Regions from separate parts of the Priestia sp. KCTC 13724 genome, predicted to be linked through region 1. Evidence: predicted binding sites of a transcription regulator. Region 1 holds the regulator's gene; the other holds the start of a gene.
The links. Region 1 encodes LexA, which represses DNA repair genes until DNA is damaged. Its sites were predicted from a motif close to CGAACATATGTTCG; they were not measured.
Positions count from the first base shown of each region.

Region 1 (7,505 bases):
TGGGTTGAAGAACTAAGTCACCGTAATTTTCTTACACCGTATGGGATTACAACAATTGTGAAGTATTAAATTATCAAAAAGTATGTTTTAAACAATCAAATGTGGTTATTGCTTTGCATGGATGTTTTTTTCTGCTAGGGTAATACAAAAGCACAGGAGTGTGATGATATGCAAAATCGTAGTGTACATAATCCATTAATTATTGATGTATCTCATCATCAAGGGGAAATTGATTGGGAACGAGTGGCTCGAGCAGGAGTGCAAGGTGCATATATTAAGTTAACAGAAGGAAAAACATTTACAGATCCAAGGGTATATGAGAATTATGTTGAAGCTAAGCGAGTGGGTTTGCTTGTCGGCTTTTATCACTATGCACACTGTACCAACGACCCTAAACAGGAAGTGGCTTTCTTTTTGCAGCAGCTGCAGTCAATGAAGTTTGATTTTCCCTCATGCTTAGATTTAGAAGTAAATAAAGGGAAAAATGCTGAGTTTGTCTCTAGGTTTGGCCGAACGTGGCTAGAAGAAATGGAGAAAAATACTGGTGTACAGCCTTTGTTATATAGTGGGTATCACTTTGCTAAAACATACTTCACAAAGGAGCTTTCCTATTATCCTCTTTGGATTGCTCGCTATAGTAGCAGTAACCGAACGGAAGGATTTGATTGCCCGGGAAACCTATTTACTTGGTCAGAGTGGACCATATTTCAATTTACCGATCAGGGGAAAGTTGACGGGATTTCAACGTATGTCGATTTAAATGAAATGAACGCTGCTTTTTTTCAGTATGTCAAGGAGTCGAAGCCAAGCTTACTAAGTACCGTAAAAACGTCTTTTCAACAAATGAAAAGTCAATTTGTGAAAAGTTCTAATCCGTCTCTACCTAAAGGCATGTTAAAAAAGGGAGCGAGAGGAGAAGCAGTGTTTGTACTCCAAAAAGCGCTTGCTTCCGTTTACTTTTATCCCAATAAGTTCGCTCCTAATCATGGAATAGACGGAATTTATGGAGCCAATACAGCTAATGCTGTTGCTCGCTTTCAAAAAGTCTATTTGCCAAAAGAAGTGGATGGAATTTACGGACCGAACGTTCGATTAAAATTAGAAGAAGTGATGAAAGGAAAATAACGAGCATAGAACCTATGCTCGTTATTTTTGAAGACGGTCTTTAATTAGTTTATATAAAGCATTTATTCCTAAGCTAATGCTAATTGTAATTCCTGACAAAGCAACGATAAAGGCGATGTACTCAAACAATGAATAATCTTTTATTGCGCTCCAGCTTAGGTTTTTATTCCAGCTTTCAATAACTAAATTCATTCCGTAAATACCGGATAGCACAGTATAGATGGTCAAAATCAACAGTAGATAATTATGACGTTTCCCTGCAATTTTTTCTTGATTTTGATATAAAGTCCCAAGTGTTTCCTTCACTTCTTGGTAGAGTGAATCAATGTGAAAGGTCTTTTTGAAAAGTCTAGAAAATTCTTGTCCTTCCGTTCGAGAACTGATTTCTAAAAACAAGTACTTACCTGAAAAGAGTGTGATAGAGCGGATGAGTCGCTCAATAGCGTTTTGGTCTTTTTCAAATGTAAGCTGCGAATATTGATAAGATAGTTTCAACAGTACAATTTTATAAAAGAAATGTAAAAATAGATTATAGTAGTGCTGACCAAATAGGTGATTCATTAACATTTGATTCGTCTCTTCATCGGCTGAATGTGAAATGCAAGAAAAAACGTGGTCTGTTACAACATAGTATGTTTCGGGCGTCCATCGCTTGTAGACGTGTTGATCATTGTATTCATCAATATATTCTTGGTTTCTAGCTGAAATAAATGGTTTACCGCCAGTATCATAGCTGTTCAGTTGTCCAGTTCGAAATAAGGTGCCACTGCTAATAGGCTGTTCATTGTTGACGGTTACGTAACTTAGTACGTACATCCGTTCATCAATAAAATAAGGCAGGCTTCCAAAATGTTTGCTGTGCTGTGTTTCTTGCTCAATGTAAGGTTTTAGAAACGGTGTTAAGTTTGAAAAAATATAATCTTGTACTTTATCATAGGTTTTATTTTTGTATGTAATGGTCGCTCCGTGCTCTTCAGCTAATTTAGGCTCTAATACGCGAAAATGATTCATAAACTCAATGACGTCATCGTACGAATAATGGTTTCCCTTTACTTCGATACGAATCGTCATTACACCGATTTCAAATGGGCATAAAAAAATATCAATAGACAAAACTTCACTTAGAATTGTTGACGCTTTTGTTTCAAATGTAATTTCTTGATTCACCTTTTTTGAAAATCGAATGAGCCCTGTTTCTTTTGGTGATTGAGGAAAGAGAATACATTCGATATAAGGAAGAAAGTATTGATCAAGGCTAGCGTGGGAAACAAAATAGTCTTTGCTATAAAATTTCTTTTCTAAATCTGTATTCTCTAGAGAAAAAAAGTCAAATTCATGCTCATAAAGAGCTGAAACTAAATCTTTTTTCTCTTTTCGGTTAAAAGAAAAAGGAAACAAGAACATGTTTATTGCACGATTCGGTGTAATATCTTGAAAAGGAGAGTTCATTGCTTGCCACTTATCCACTGAGAAATTCCCTCCCTTATGCTTTTCATTATTGCTCTTTAAGTAATATACCTATATTTGACCAAAAAAAAACATAAAAGAGGCTGGGACATAACAAAATGATTGCTTCTAAAAGACGAACACTAGCTGTTCCCATCTCTTTGGTTTGTCTCAACACATTCGTTCCATTGCGCTACGGCCACTCGCTTTCCGCGGGGAGGAACCTGAACTTCCTCGCTGCGCTGCGGGATCTCCATTTTCCCTCTCTTTCCCGCAGGAGTCGAGTGTCCTACGCTCCATTCCACCCTGTTTCCAACATTGTTTTCACAATCAACAAAAAAACCTGAACGATTAAAAGTTATGAACTCTCAATCGTTCAGGTATAGTAGAGGCTGAACTACTTATGTCTCAGTCTCTTTTCTTAATGAATGGAGCGATATACTCCAATGACTTTTCCTAAAATAGTTACATGACGTAAGATAATAGGTGCCATTGTGGAGTTTTCTGGCTGTAAGCGAACGAAATTATCTTCTTTAAAGAAACGTTTGACAGTTGCTTCGTTGTCTTCCGTCATTGCTACAACAATATCGCCGTTATTAGCTGTTTGCTGTTGGCGAACAATGACCATATCTCCATCTAGTATACCGGCTTCAATCATACTTTCTCCCATAATTTCTAACATAAATACTTGCTCATCTGGAGAGGCGTACTTGTCAGGTAACGGAAAGTATTCTTCTACATTTTCAATTGCAGTAATTGGAAAGCCTGCCGTAACTTTACCGATAACAGGAACATTTATAACTGCACTTTGTGGAATGCTTACATCGGCCTCTGCTTGAAGAACTTCAATTGCTCTTGGTTTTGTGGGGTCTCTACGAATTAGACCTTTACTTTCTAAACGAGCTAAGTGCCCGTGAACTGTTGAACTAGATGCTAAACCAACTGCTTCACCAATTTCGCGAACAGATGGGGGATATCCTTTTAATTTCACTTCATGCTTAATGAAATCTAGTATTTCTTGTTGACGTTTTGATAGCTTCATACATTTCACCTCATTTTTAGCTATTCTTTGCTATAAATTATATCATGGCTATATATAATATACAAACATAAGTTCGAAAAAACCCATTGACAGAAACGGATGTTCGCAATAAAATGAGAACATACATTCTGAGGGGGATTTGAAATGAGACCATTAATAGAATCTATTAAACATTATACTACCTTTTTTGTGGTTATCGCCGCACTTACATATGTCTTGACGTTGCTATTAGGAGCAGATAGAGTGGAGTTAGAAAAATATACAACTGTTACTATTGCAAAGGGTGACACTATTTGGGAATTATCCCAAGAATATAGTAAGCATCATAATTTATCACCAAATGAATTTGTAGAATGGGTCCAAAATATGAATGAGCTAACTGTTCCATCTACACAGTCGCTTTCTCCGGGAGATCAGTTATATATTCCGGTATTGAAATCTGATTTAGCAAGTGATCATCAGATTGCTTTTGATAAGTGAACTAGAGCTACGAGTCCTCTACTGAACGATGGTAGGGGTTTTAGTGTTTGGAAATGAAGAAAGGGAGCTAGAAAGATGAAAGCAGTTATCTATTGTCGAGTAAGTACGGATAAAGAAGCCCAAGAGACATCGTTAAAGAGGCAGGAAGAAGAGTTAATGCAACTTGCTAAGATGCATAATTTTACAGTTTGTGAAGTTATTTCTGAAAAAGCGAGCGGCTATGAAGTTGACCGAGAAGGAATATTAGAAGTCTTAGAATTATTAAAAGCAGAAGACGTTTCTACCCTGCTTATTCAGGATGAAACACGACTGGGGCGTGGAAATGCAAGGATTGCTTTACTACACGCGTTAAATAAAGAGAAAGTAGCAATTTACACGATTAGTCATCAGGGACAGCTACAGCTATCAGAAGCTGATTCCATGTTGTTAAACATCATTAGCTTGGTGGAAGAACATCAAAGAAAATTACATAATGCAAAAATTAAACGAGGTATGAAAAGAGCAGTTGCTAATGGGTATCACCCGGAGCATAATTTGAAAAACCAGCATGTAAACTCAGGTAGAGAACGAAAGGAAGTTCCCATAGAAGAAATTGTACAACTACGTAATAATGGCTTAACATTTGCAGAAATTGCTGTCACGCTAAAAGGCTTTGGTTATAAGGTATCAAAAGCAACTGTACACCGTCGCTATCAGGAGTACTGCGACGACCAAGGCGAGCTTCTTGCTAAAAAACAAGAGATTTAGTAAGATGTGTAGTATTGTATTATGCTTTAAACTGTATTAAAAAGCGAGGAGTTCTGACAAAATGTTGTCTAAAGATAAAATGGCACGAATCAATCAACTATCTAAAAAATCAAAGGCGGAAGGTTTAACAGAAGCTGAAGCACAAGAACAGCAAGAGCTTCGCAAAGAATATTTACAAACGTTCCGTCAATCAATGACAAATCATCTTCATACGATTAAAGTTGTTGATGAAAAAGGGAATGACGTAACCCCTAAAAAACTGAAAGATAGCAAAAAGAAGCGTCTACACTAAGGCGATGGTTTGCTGTGGTGCAAAAACTAGGGAAATGAGTTTCTCTAGTTTTTTTTGTATATTTTTGCGTTTGGAAACGAAAAATGTAAAAGTACGAAAAAAAACGAATCAAATATTGTACAAAATCGTTAATCATTAGTATGATTACATATATACATAGTTTTGAAAGGAATGAAGAGTTATGACACAACGTATTGAAGATCTTTCAATTGCAACAATTCGTACTTTATCAATTGATGCTATTGAAAAAGCAAATTCAGGTCACCCAGGTATGCCAATGGGAGCAGCTCCAATGGCGTACACGCTATGGACAAAGTTTATGAATATTAACCCATCAAATCCGGATTGGTTTAACCGTGATCGCTTTGTTTTATCAGCAGGACATGGTTCAGCACTTCTATATAGCTTATTACACTTAGCAGGCTATGACCTATCAATTGACGATTTAAAAAACTTCCGTCAATGGGGAAGTAAAACACCAGGTCATCCAGAGTATGGTCACACAGCAGGTGTTGATGCAACAACTGGTCCATTAGGACAAGGAATTGCAATGGCAGTTGGTAAAGCGATGGCTGAGCGTCATTTAGCCGAAACATATAATAAAGAGGGACTTGAAATCGTTGATCACTTTACATACGGTATTTGTGGTGACGGAGACTTAATGGAAGGTGTATCAGCTGAAGCAGCTTCATTAGCAGCGCACTTAAAATTAGGTCGCCTTGTCGTGCTTTATGATTCAAACGACATCTCATTAGACGGAGATTTAGACCGTTCATTCTCTGAAAACGTAGAAGGTCGTTTCAAAGCTTACGGATGGCAAGTAATTCGCGTAGAAGATGGAAATGACGTAGCAGAGCTTTCAAGTGCAATCGAAGCAGCTAAAGAAGATCTTTCTCGTCCAACTTTAATTGAAGTAAAAACAACAATTGGTTATGGTTCTCCAAACCATGCGGGAACATCAGGTGTTCACGGTGCGCCACTAGGTGCAGATGAAACAAAATTAACAAAAGAAGCGTATAGCTGGACGTTTGAAGAAGATTTCTATGTGCCAGAAGAAGTTTATGCACACTTTAAAGCAACGATTGCTGATGAAGGTGCAAAGAAAGAAAAAGAATGGAACGACGTTTTTGCTCAGTATAAAGAAAAACATCCTGAGCTAGCCGCTCAATTTGAATTAGCTGTACAAGGTAAACTTCCAGAAGGTTGGGAACAACAATTACCTGTATATGAAACTGGTTCAAGCTTAGCAACTCGTGCTTCATCAGGTGAAGTATTAAACGCAGTAGCACAAGCTGTTCCTCAATTCTTTGGTGGTTCAGCAGATCTTGCTGGTTCAAACAAAACAATGATCAAAGGTGCAGAAGACTTTACTGCAAAAGATTACAGTGGACGCAACATCTGGTTTGGTGTTCGTGAATTTGCAATGGGCGCAGCGCTTAACGGTATGGCTCTTCATGGTGGTGTAAAAGTATTCGGCGGTACGTTCTTCGTATTCTCTGATTACCTACGTCCAGCAATTCGTCTAGCAGCATTAATGAAGCTACCTGTTACGTATGTATTTACGCATGACAGTATTGCAGTTGGTGAAGATGGTCCAACACATGAGCCAATCGAGCAATTACCTTCATTACGCGCAATGCCTGGTCTATCAGTTATTCGTCCAGCAGACGCTAACGAAACGGCTGCAGCATGGCGCTTATCATTAGAGTCTACAGATACGCCAACAGCGCTTGTGTTAACTCGTCAAAACTTACCGACTCTTGAAGGTACGAGTGAAACTGCTTATGAAGGTGTTTCAAAAGGGGCTTACGTTGTATCAAAAGCAGGTAAAGAACAGGCGGATGCACTTCTACTTGCAACTGGTTCTGAAGTAAGCTTAGCAGTAGAAGCACAAAAAGCACTTGAAGCAGAAGGTGTTTCAGTAGCTGTTGTCAGCATGCCATCATGGGATCGCTTCGAGAAGCAGTCAGCTGAGTACAAAGAAAGTGTTATTCCAAAATCAGTGAAGAAGCGCTTAGGTATTGAAATGGCTTCGACATTAGGTTGGGAGCGCTATGTAGGTGACGAAGGTCAAGTTCTTGGCATTAACCATTTCGGTGCTTCTGCTCCTGGTGAAATAATTATGAAGGAATTTGGCTTTACAGTTGATAACGTTGTAGCAAGAGTAAAAAGCATGTTAAATGCATAATTGATAAAAAAGAGGCTGGGACATAAATAATTCAGCCAATGATAAACCTGAACGATTGAGAGTCTCTCACTTTTAATCGTTCAGGTTTTTTGTTTGATTGTGAAAACAATGTTGGAAACAGGGGGGAATGGAGCGTAGGACACTCGACTCCTGCGGGAAAGAGAGGGAAAATGGAGATCCCGCAG
Region 1 is NZ_JBXDLD010000169.1:43,664-51,168, reverse strand. Features, by position in the region: gene AC1UFB_RS19045 (hypothetical protein) at 1-69, shown strand, start outside; gene AC1UFB_RS19040 (GH25 family lysozyme) at 169-1,125, shown strand; gene AC1UFB_RS19035 (magnesium transporter CorA family protein) at 1,147-2,592, opposite strand; gene AC1UFB_RS19030 (hypothetical protein) at 2,715-2,876, opposite strand; gene lexA (transcriptional repressor LexA) at 2,993-3,613, opposite strand; gene yneA (cell division suppressor protein YneA) at 3,758-4,093, shown strand; gene AC1UFB_RS19015 (YneB family resolvase-like protein) at 4,169-4,840, shown strand; gene AC1UFB_RS19010 (DUF896 domain-containing protein) at 4,902-5,132, shown strand; gene tkt (transketolase) at 5,314-7,320, shown strand; gene AC1UFB_RS19000 (hypothetical protein) at 7,448-7,505, shown strand, end outside.

Region 2 (7,505 bases), on a different contig from region 1:
TGGAATGCAGCTAGGAAACGGATGTGCATCAGGTACTCTTTATAATCTTGGTGGCGGTTCGTCTTCTATGATCATTACGCTCGTTTCATTCATTGGAGGTTCACTACTTGCAGCGTATCACTTTACATTTTGGATGGAGGATATGCCATCGTTCCAACCAATTTCGTTAGCTGAATCAACTGGGCTTGGCTATTTCGGTGCATGGGTTGTTCAAATGGTGGCATTTGCAGTTATTTACTGGATTACAGTTCAGCTTGCTAAAAAGAAAAATCCGCCAATGATGAAGCAGCTTCCAACAACAACAGGATGGAAGAAAGTTATTCGTGGTTCTTGGCCATTATTTGCGGCAGCAATTATCTTAGCACTTTTAAATGCTCTAACGCTAACAGTACGCGGTAACCCTTGGGGCATTACGTCAGCATTTGCTTTATGGGGTGGTAAAGCGTTAATGGCAACAGGAATTGATGTTTCGACTTGGGGTTATTTCCAAGGAGCGAATGGTCAAGCGTTAACGCAAACGGTTCTTGCCGACTCTACAAGCGTAATGAACTTTGGTATTATTTTAGGCGCGTTTATCTCAGCGGCAGCTCAAGGAACGTTCAAGCCTGGTAAAATTAAGCCAGGAGTTGCAGGAGCAGCAGTTGTAGGTGGCCTATTAATGGGCTATGGTTCTCGCTTAGCATTTGGTTGTAACATTGGTGCTTATTTTGGAGGAATCGCATCGTTTAGCTTACACGGTTGGGTATGGATGGTTATGGCAATGTTAGGAACAACGCTAGCCTTATTTATTCGACCATTGTTCGGATTAAAGAATCCAAAACCAAACGATTCGATTTGTTAAGAGAAAGAGACTGAGACATAAGTAATTCAGTCCTTACTATACCTGAACGATTGAGAGTTCATAACTTTTAATCGTTCAGGTTTTTTGGTTGATTGTGAAAACAATGTTGGAAACAGGGTGGAATGGAGCGTAGGACACTCGACTCCTGCGGGAAAGAGAGGGAAAACGGAGATCCCGCAGCGCAGCGAGGAAGCTCAGGTTCCTCCCCGCGGAAAGCGAGTGACCGTAGCGCAATGGAACGAACGTGTTGAGACAAATCAAAGAGATGGGAACAGCGAGTGTTCGTCTTTTAGAAGCAATCATTTTGTTATGTCCCAGCCTCTTTTTTCTTGTACTTATATGAGAAGTGAGATAGAATGAGAAAATAGAAAAACTAAAAATGTTTTATGAGTTTATCACGAGGAGGACTGATAATGAAAGAGCGAATTATGCAGGCATTTATCGAAGAGATTCATCATAAAGGAATGAAATTTACAATGGATGACTTAGCCAAAAGGCTAGGCATCAGTAAACGGACGCTGTACGAACATTTCTCGTCCAAAGTAGAGATTTTAGATACCATTATCACTCAAACGCTACAGGATTTTGATCAGAAAACCGAAGCGATTGTGAATAATGAAAATCTATCTTTGGTGGACAAAATCAAGCGAGTTATTACCGTTATTCCAGAGTATAATGACTTCTATGACTTATGTATCATTGAGCAAATGAAGCGCTACTACCCGGCACAGTGGAAACAGTTAAACGTAGCTTTGAACCAGTGGGACTCACTGAGAGAGCTAATGAAGCAAGGAATAGAAGAAGGAATTATTGTGAATCGCAACCTTGATTTAATGATGAAAGTAATCATTGATGCTGTAAATTCGACCTTAGATCGAAGTTTCTTTTTAGAAAATCGACTAACCGTATCAGATGCGCTCGATACGATTGTTGATATGTTATTGCAGGGCCTTTTAACAAGTAAGGTCAAATCAACATTTTAATAGAGCGCATGTGACAGAGTCTGACAGACCTTTTATTTTGTGAAGTCAGTCTCTTTTATCGGCTAAAAAAACTAAAAAAACAAAAATAGTTTTCGTGTTTTATGGAGAATATAGGAGAAAGTTGGAGGGTTATTTATGTCACTACTGTTAAGAAATAAAGGGGCTATGCTGCTCTTAATGCTTAACATCTTTTTGGTGTTTATGGGAATAGGTCTTGTGATTCCTATTATGCCAACCTATATGATTGAGCTACAAATTAGCGGAAGTATTGTCGGAATGCTTGTCGCTGCATTTTCGTTAACACAGCTTATCTTCTCACCTGTTGCAGGGAGATTATCGGATTCTTTTGGGCGTAAAAAAATGATCGTTACCGGTATGTTGATCTTTGCCGTGTCAGAGTGGCTATTTGGAATTGCTAATGCACCGGCGCTATTGTTTGGCGCTCGTATGCTGGGCGGAATTAGTGCAGCGTTAATTATGCCAGCCGTTATGGCTTATACAGCTGATATTACGACGCCAAAAGAGCGCGCAACAGGAATGGGGTATATTAATGCAGCAATCACAACAGGCTTTATCATCGGCCCTGGAATCGGTGGATTCATTGCTGAATTTGGCATGCGAGTCCCGTTTTATTCAGCAGCCGTTGCAGGAGTTTTCGCAGCCTTACTTACCTTATTTGTTCTGCCTGAATCACCAATGGAAGAACGCGTGAAGGCTGACCCACTTCAACCAGAAAAGCAGGGCTTATTTACACAGTTACGTAATTCGTATAAGGAACCGTACTTTTTAAGCTTAACTATTGTGTTTGTTGCTTCGTTTGGCTTAGCGAATTATGAGACGGTATTTGGTTTATTTGTAGATCGTAAATTCGGCTTTACGCCAAAGGATATAGCATTTATTATCACGTTTGGTTCCATTGCAGGAGCTGTTGTTCAGCTCACTATTTTTGGGTGGATTGTCAATAAGTTTGGTGAGAAAAGGGTTATTTCAATCTGTCTGTTTGTAGCAGGCTTATTCGTACTTTTAACTTTGTTCACGCATGCATACTGGTTGATTGTTGTCGTAACGTTTACGCTGTTTTTAGCAATCGATATTTTACGACCAGCTATTAGTACACAAATGTCAAAACTTGCTCAAGAACAGCAGGGCTACGTAGCCGGCTTAAATTCTGCTTACACAAGTTTAGGAAACATTGCAGGACCTCTTGTTGCAGGGATTTTATTTGATATTGATATCAACTTTCCATATGTAGCAGCGGCCATCGTTTTATTCGTTTGTTTCGTCTTAACGTTAACAGTAGGAAAGCGAGTAGCTCAGTCAAATCCAGTTGTTGAGAAGTAAAAGTGGTTGAAGAACGTTCTATTCCTAGTGGATAGGACGTTTTTCATTGACTTTTGACAGGTTGTTTCATACACTTTTAGTAAAATATTTCAGCTTAGGCTGTATGTTGCTACTTATTAAAGTAGAGAAGATACATAAGGAAGGAACGAATATATGAATGAAACCTCATCTGTAAAGTCGATGGGCTATTTAATTAGTCGTAAGCTTATTGCAGGACTAATCATGGTTGTTGCCATTAGTGTCTTAGCGTTTGTCACGGCGATTATACCTGCGGATAAGCCAGCTGACTTTACTATCCTTAACTTTATTCAGGAGTTTAAGAAAGAAGGGAGTTTTTTCGCGCTTGGGTACTACTTTTTTATTGTAGGCTCAGCTGTTATCTTAACCTCTTTTGTGGTAGAGCTAATTGTGCAAACGATTACAAATCGCTGGGAAGGTAAGTACAAGTGGTGGATTACGGGTGCTTTACATTTTGTTTTATCACTTTTTTTCATCCCGATGCTGCTTTTTTTCTTTATTGTGGATCGCTTATTGGCATTTAAAAAGACGCCATATCATTGGAAGCATGTACTTGGATTTTTTGTAGCTCCAATTGCGCTATTTAGTTTATTTGTTGTTATCGTTTAAAGCCTCTCTGCTTCAGAGAGGTTTTTTTATGGAAGCGTTAGGGGGAACTTTGGTGAATAAGATGCTAAAAGGAAGAAAATAACGAATTTTATAAAAATAATGATATACTAAACTCATTAGTACTGTAGGAGGTTATTGTGTGAAAGGATACTTCAAGCCATTTGCCATTATAATAGGTGCGCTTTTACTTTTTCTAGGAGGATACGTATTTGGAAAATCCACGTCTGATCAAGTCACTCGGGAAATCTGGATTGGCGACGGGAAGGACGGAGAGACAGACGTTCAAAAGGTCATTACGGACTTAGAAAATCAAGCTGCTGTCGATAACTTATCAATGATTTACGCTCACAGAGAAAGCATTGATACCGCGAATGTAGATATAAATAATCCGGATCTTTACGTAGCATTTAATAGTCCGAAGCAATCAGCATTATTAGTTGAATCTCGCCTTTGGTTAAACGATAAGGGAGCTGTTATAGCGGAACGTACGGGTGAGACGTGGGATGAAGTTGACTATTCTACAATTCCTGTGGAAGATGCTTCTTATATTCAAAACTTGTTGAAGAACAGTAGTGAAGAATAAATTACTTTATTTTCCACGAAATGAATCTTTTTGAATGTTCGTTCGTAATAGAAATAAAGGGGAGGCGATATTCATTGAAAAATTACATAGTCTTTATTGCTAGCTTTGTCGTCTTAATGCTTGTATTTCAAGTAGGTAGTGGTATGTTGCTAACCATGCTGTACAATCCAGAGGTGGGAGAAAAAGTTGGAACGTTAGGAAGTACTGTTACCTTTGGTGATAGTGCCTACATGTTTCCGCTTGTAGTCGCAATGCTAGCAGCAACAATTTCCTTTTTTATTTCAAAACGACTTTCATAATGTAGTAGAAAACTAGGCATGTACGGTGCCTAGTTTTTTCTTTTATATGTTCGAGCTCCAGGCTGTTCTTTTACTGCACGCCACGCTGCAATTGCATCTGCACGGCTTTTCCCTTTGTTGGTTGGGTCTGCAAAGAAATCTCTTGTAAACTGGTTATATTCAAACTGGGCTCCAATTTCTCGCTGATAGGAAGGATCTTTTTTTCGGCTTTCTTCTTCATACCAGGCCGTCACAACATCACGATATGTCTTGCCACCATTCTGTTTAAAGTAGTTTTGGATATAGGTTGAAAAATGAAAGTTTGGAATGATAGTTTTGAAAAATGTCCGTACGCTTTGGCTACAGCGATGGTGTTTTGTAATAACAGTGTCAAGACTCAGTTCTTCTAACTTCTTACCGTTAGGAGCACCCGTCTTTTTATGAACAGGACGTTTTATTTCTCCAGTTTGCAAAAAGAGATGAATTCGCTCTGTTAATTCTGCTTTGGAGCCACTTCTGGAGATGTGGTGGTCGTGGCAAAAACCTTGTAGTTCTTTCTTTAACCAATAATAGCTGAGAAATTCTTTTGTCTTAATGTGTTGATTCAGTTTAGGTCTCATACATAACCATCCTTTCCATCTATTTCAATATTAGAACATTAGTTCGTATTTTGTCAATGGCATAATAGAGAAAATATACCATTCATAACGATTCACTTTACTACACCTTATTTCCACCTTTTAGTATAATTAGTCATATCATTTAGAGGAAAGGAGCCGAGCAAATGCCTGCTTATAATAAGCTAGTCCGTGATTACATTCCGCAGATTATCGAACAAAGCGGAAAGAAGTATACAACAAGCAACCTCACTATTGATGAATACAAAAAGGAACTAAAGAAAAAAGCTGAAGAAGAATGGAGCGAATATAAGGAAGCCAAAACGGAGCACGAGGCAGTAGAAGAGCTTGCGGATTTACTGGAAGTTGTTTATGCGCTTGCTGCATTAAACGGCGCAACTCCTCAGCAGCTGGAACATGTGCGTCAGCAAAAAGCAGATGAGAAAGGTGGCTTTAACGAAAGAGTTTTTTTAGTAGAGGTGGAAGATCAATAACTCTTAGTATATAAACCTTTTTTAAAATGATAATTGTCCAAAGAAAGACGCTCCTTTTTAAGCACAACTAAACTCAAGTTGTGCTTTTTTATGATACACTAAAACTAAGAAAAGAGATCTACATCAGGGGGCACAATTGTGATTACAGATTTACAGTTTGGTGAGGCTTTTGTACGAGGAAAGCGATATCGCCGCAAGCAAATTCATGACCTTTATAAAGGACAGGAGCAAAGTGAAATTTCAACGCCAAAAGAGCATCCATATATCTTTATTTTTACAAAGATGAGTGGTGAAGAATACGGTACTTCTCATGGGTGGAACGACGATCAAACAACCTTTTTTTACACTGGAGAAGGACAGCGCGGTACGATGCAGCTAATTAAAGGAAATAAAGCCGTGATGGAACACGCAGCGAACGGCGAAACCATCTATTTATTTCAGTACGTAGAGCCTGGGATTGTCGAGTTTTTAGACGAGATGACGTATGCAAACCATCAGCTTGAGTTGATGTGGGATGCAGACGGAAGCTTTCGCGAAGCGATTATGTTTGAACTAAAGTGTAACCATATATTAGAAGAGAAAGCGAACGCAGTTAACATTGACTCAACGGTAAAAGAAGAGTTATTAGAACGGTTCTATGAGGAAAAGAGCTTAACGAAAAAGATAGCACTCCTTAATCATTATGTGAAAGTGCGAGCGAACGGAAAGTGTGAATCATGCGGAGCACCAGCATCATTTAAAGATAAAAAAGGAATGCCGTATTTAGAGATTCACCACATCAACCACTTAACTGACAGCGGGTTAAACAAAGTGGATCAAGTTGCGGCACTTTGTCCCATTTGCCATAGTCACATTCACCATGGACAGGGTGGAGAAAATTACAATGCAAGGTTGGGTACACTAATTAAAGAAAAAGAATTAGAAGCAGTTCAATAATGGAACGAATAGAAAGGCGTGAAAGTAATGGAACTACTAGGTCTGCATCACGTTTCAATTTTAACGGGAAAAGCCGAAAAAAATTATGACTTCTTTACCAATGTACTGGGGATGCGTCTTGTAAAAAAGACGGTTAATCAAGATAATCCGCAATCCTATCATCTTTTTTACGCAGATGCAGAAGGGACACCGGGAACGGAAGTCACTTATTTTGATATTCCTGGTCTTGGTAGAACCTATCCTGGAACAACAGATATTTCAACCGTATCCTTGCGTGTGCCGACGACGGAGTCGCTTTACTATTGGAAACAGCGCTTTGAAGAGCTACAAATCGATCACGATGAGCTGACAACTCAAGCAGGTCGCAACGCTCTTGCGTTTCGTGATTACGAAGGCACACGCCTCATGCTTGTTGCAGATGACGGAGAAAAAGGTGTACGTGCCGGTGTTCCTTGGAAGCGAGAAGATATTGAGGAGAATCATGCGATTATTGGCTTAGGCCCTGTTACCTTAACAGTTGCAGAAGCGAAGCTAACAGCAGATATCTTAACAAACGTTATGGGCTTTCGTCATGTAAGATCTTATGATTCAATGGAAGTGTATGCAACAGGAGAAGGGGGAAGCGGAGCTGAAGTACATATTGTAGAAGAACCCGGGGTGCCAAAAGCAAGGCTAGGAAGAGGTGGCGTTCATCACGTTGCGTTTCGTGTTCCAAATGAGCAGGAATACCGCTACTGGCTTGAACGCTTAAACCAGGCTCGCATTCCTCATTCCGGAGAAGTCGAACGCTACTATTTTAAAGCGA
Region 2 is NZ_JBXDLD010000108.1:12,011-19,515, forward strand. Features, by position in the region: gene AC1UFB_RS14710 (YeeE/YedE family protein) at 1-841, shown strand, start outside; gene AC1UFB_RS14715 (hypothetical protein) at 959-1,201, shown strand; gene AC1UFB_RS14720 (TetR/AcrR family transcriptional regulator) at 1,255-1,824, shown strand; gene AC1UFB_RS14725 (MFS transporter) at 1,960-3,165, shown strand; gene AC1UFB_RS14730 (hypothetical protein) at 3,319-3,792, shown strand; gene AC1UFB_RS14735 (hypothetical protein) at 3,932-4,375, shown strand; gene AC1UFB_RS14740 (hypothetical protein) at 4,450-4,674, shown strand; gene AC1UFB_RS14745 (DUF6434 domain-containing protein) at 4,704-5,273, opposite strand; gene AC1UFB_RS14750 (nucleoside triphosphate pyrophosphohydrolase) at 5,438-5,764, shown strand; gene AC1UFB_RS14755 (SRA domain-containing endonuclease) at 5,903-6,700, shown strand; gene AC1UFB_RS14760 (ring-cleaving dioxygenase) at 6,728-7,505, shown strand, end outside.
Region 2: a site for LexA is predicted at 5,306-5,319, ahead of AC1UFB_RS14745 (DUF6434 domain-containing protein). Genes of this name have one in related genera too.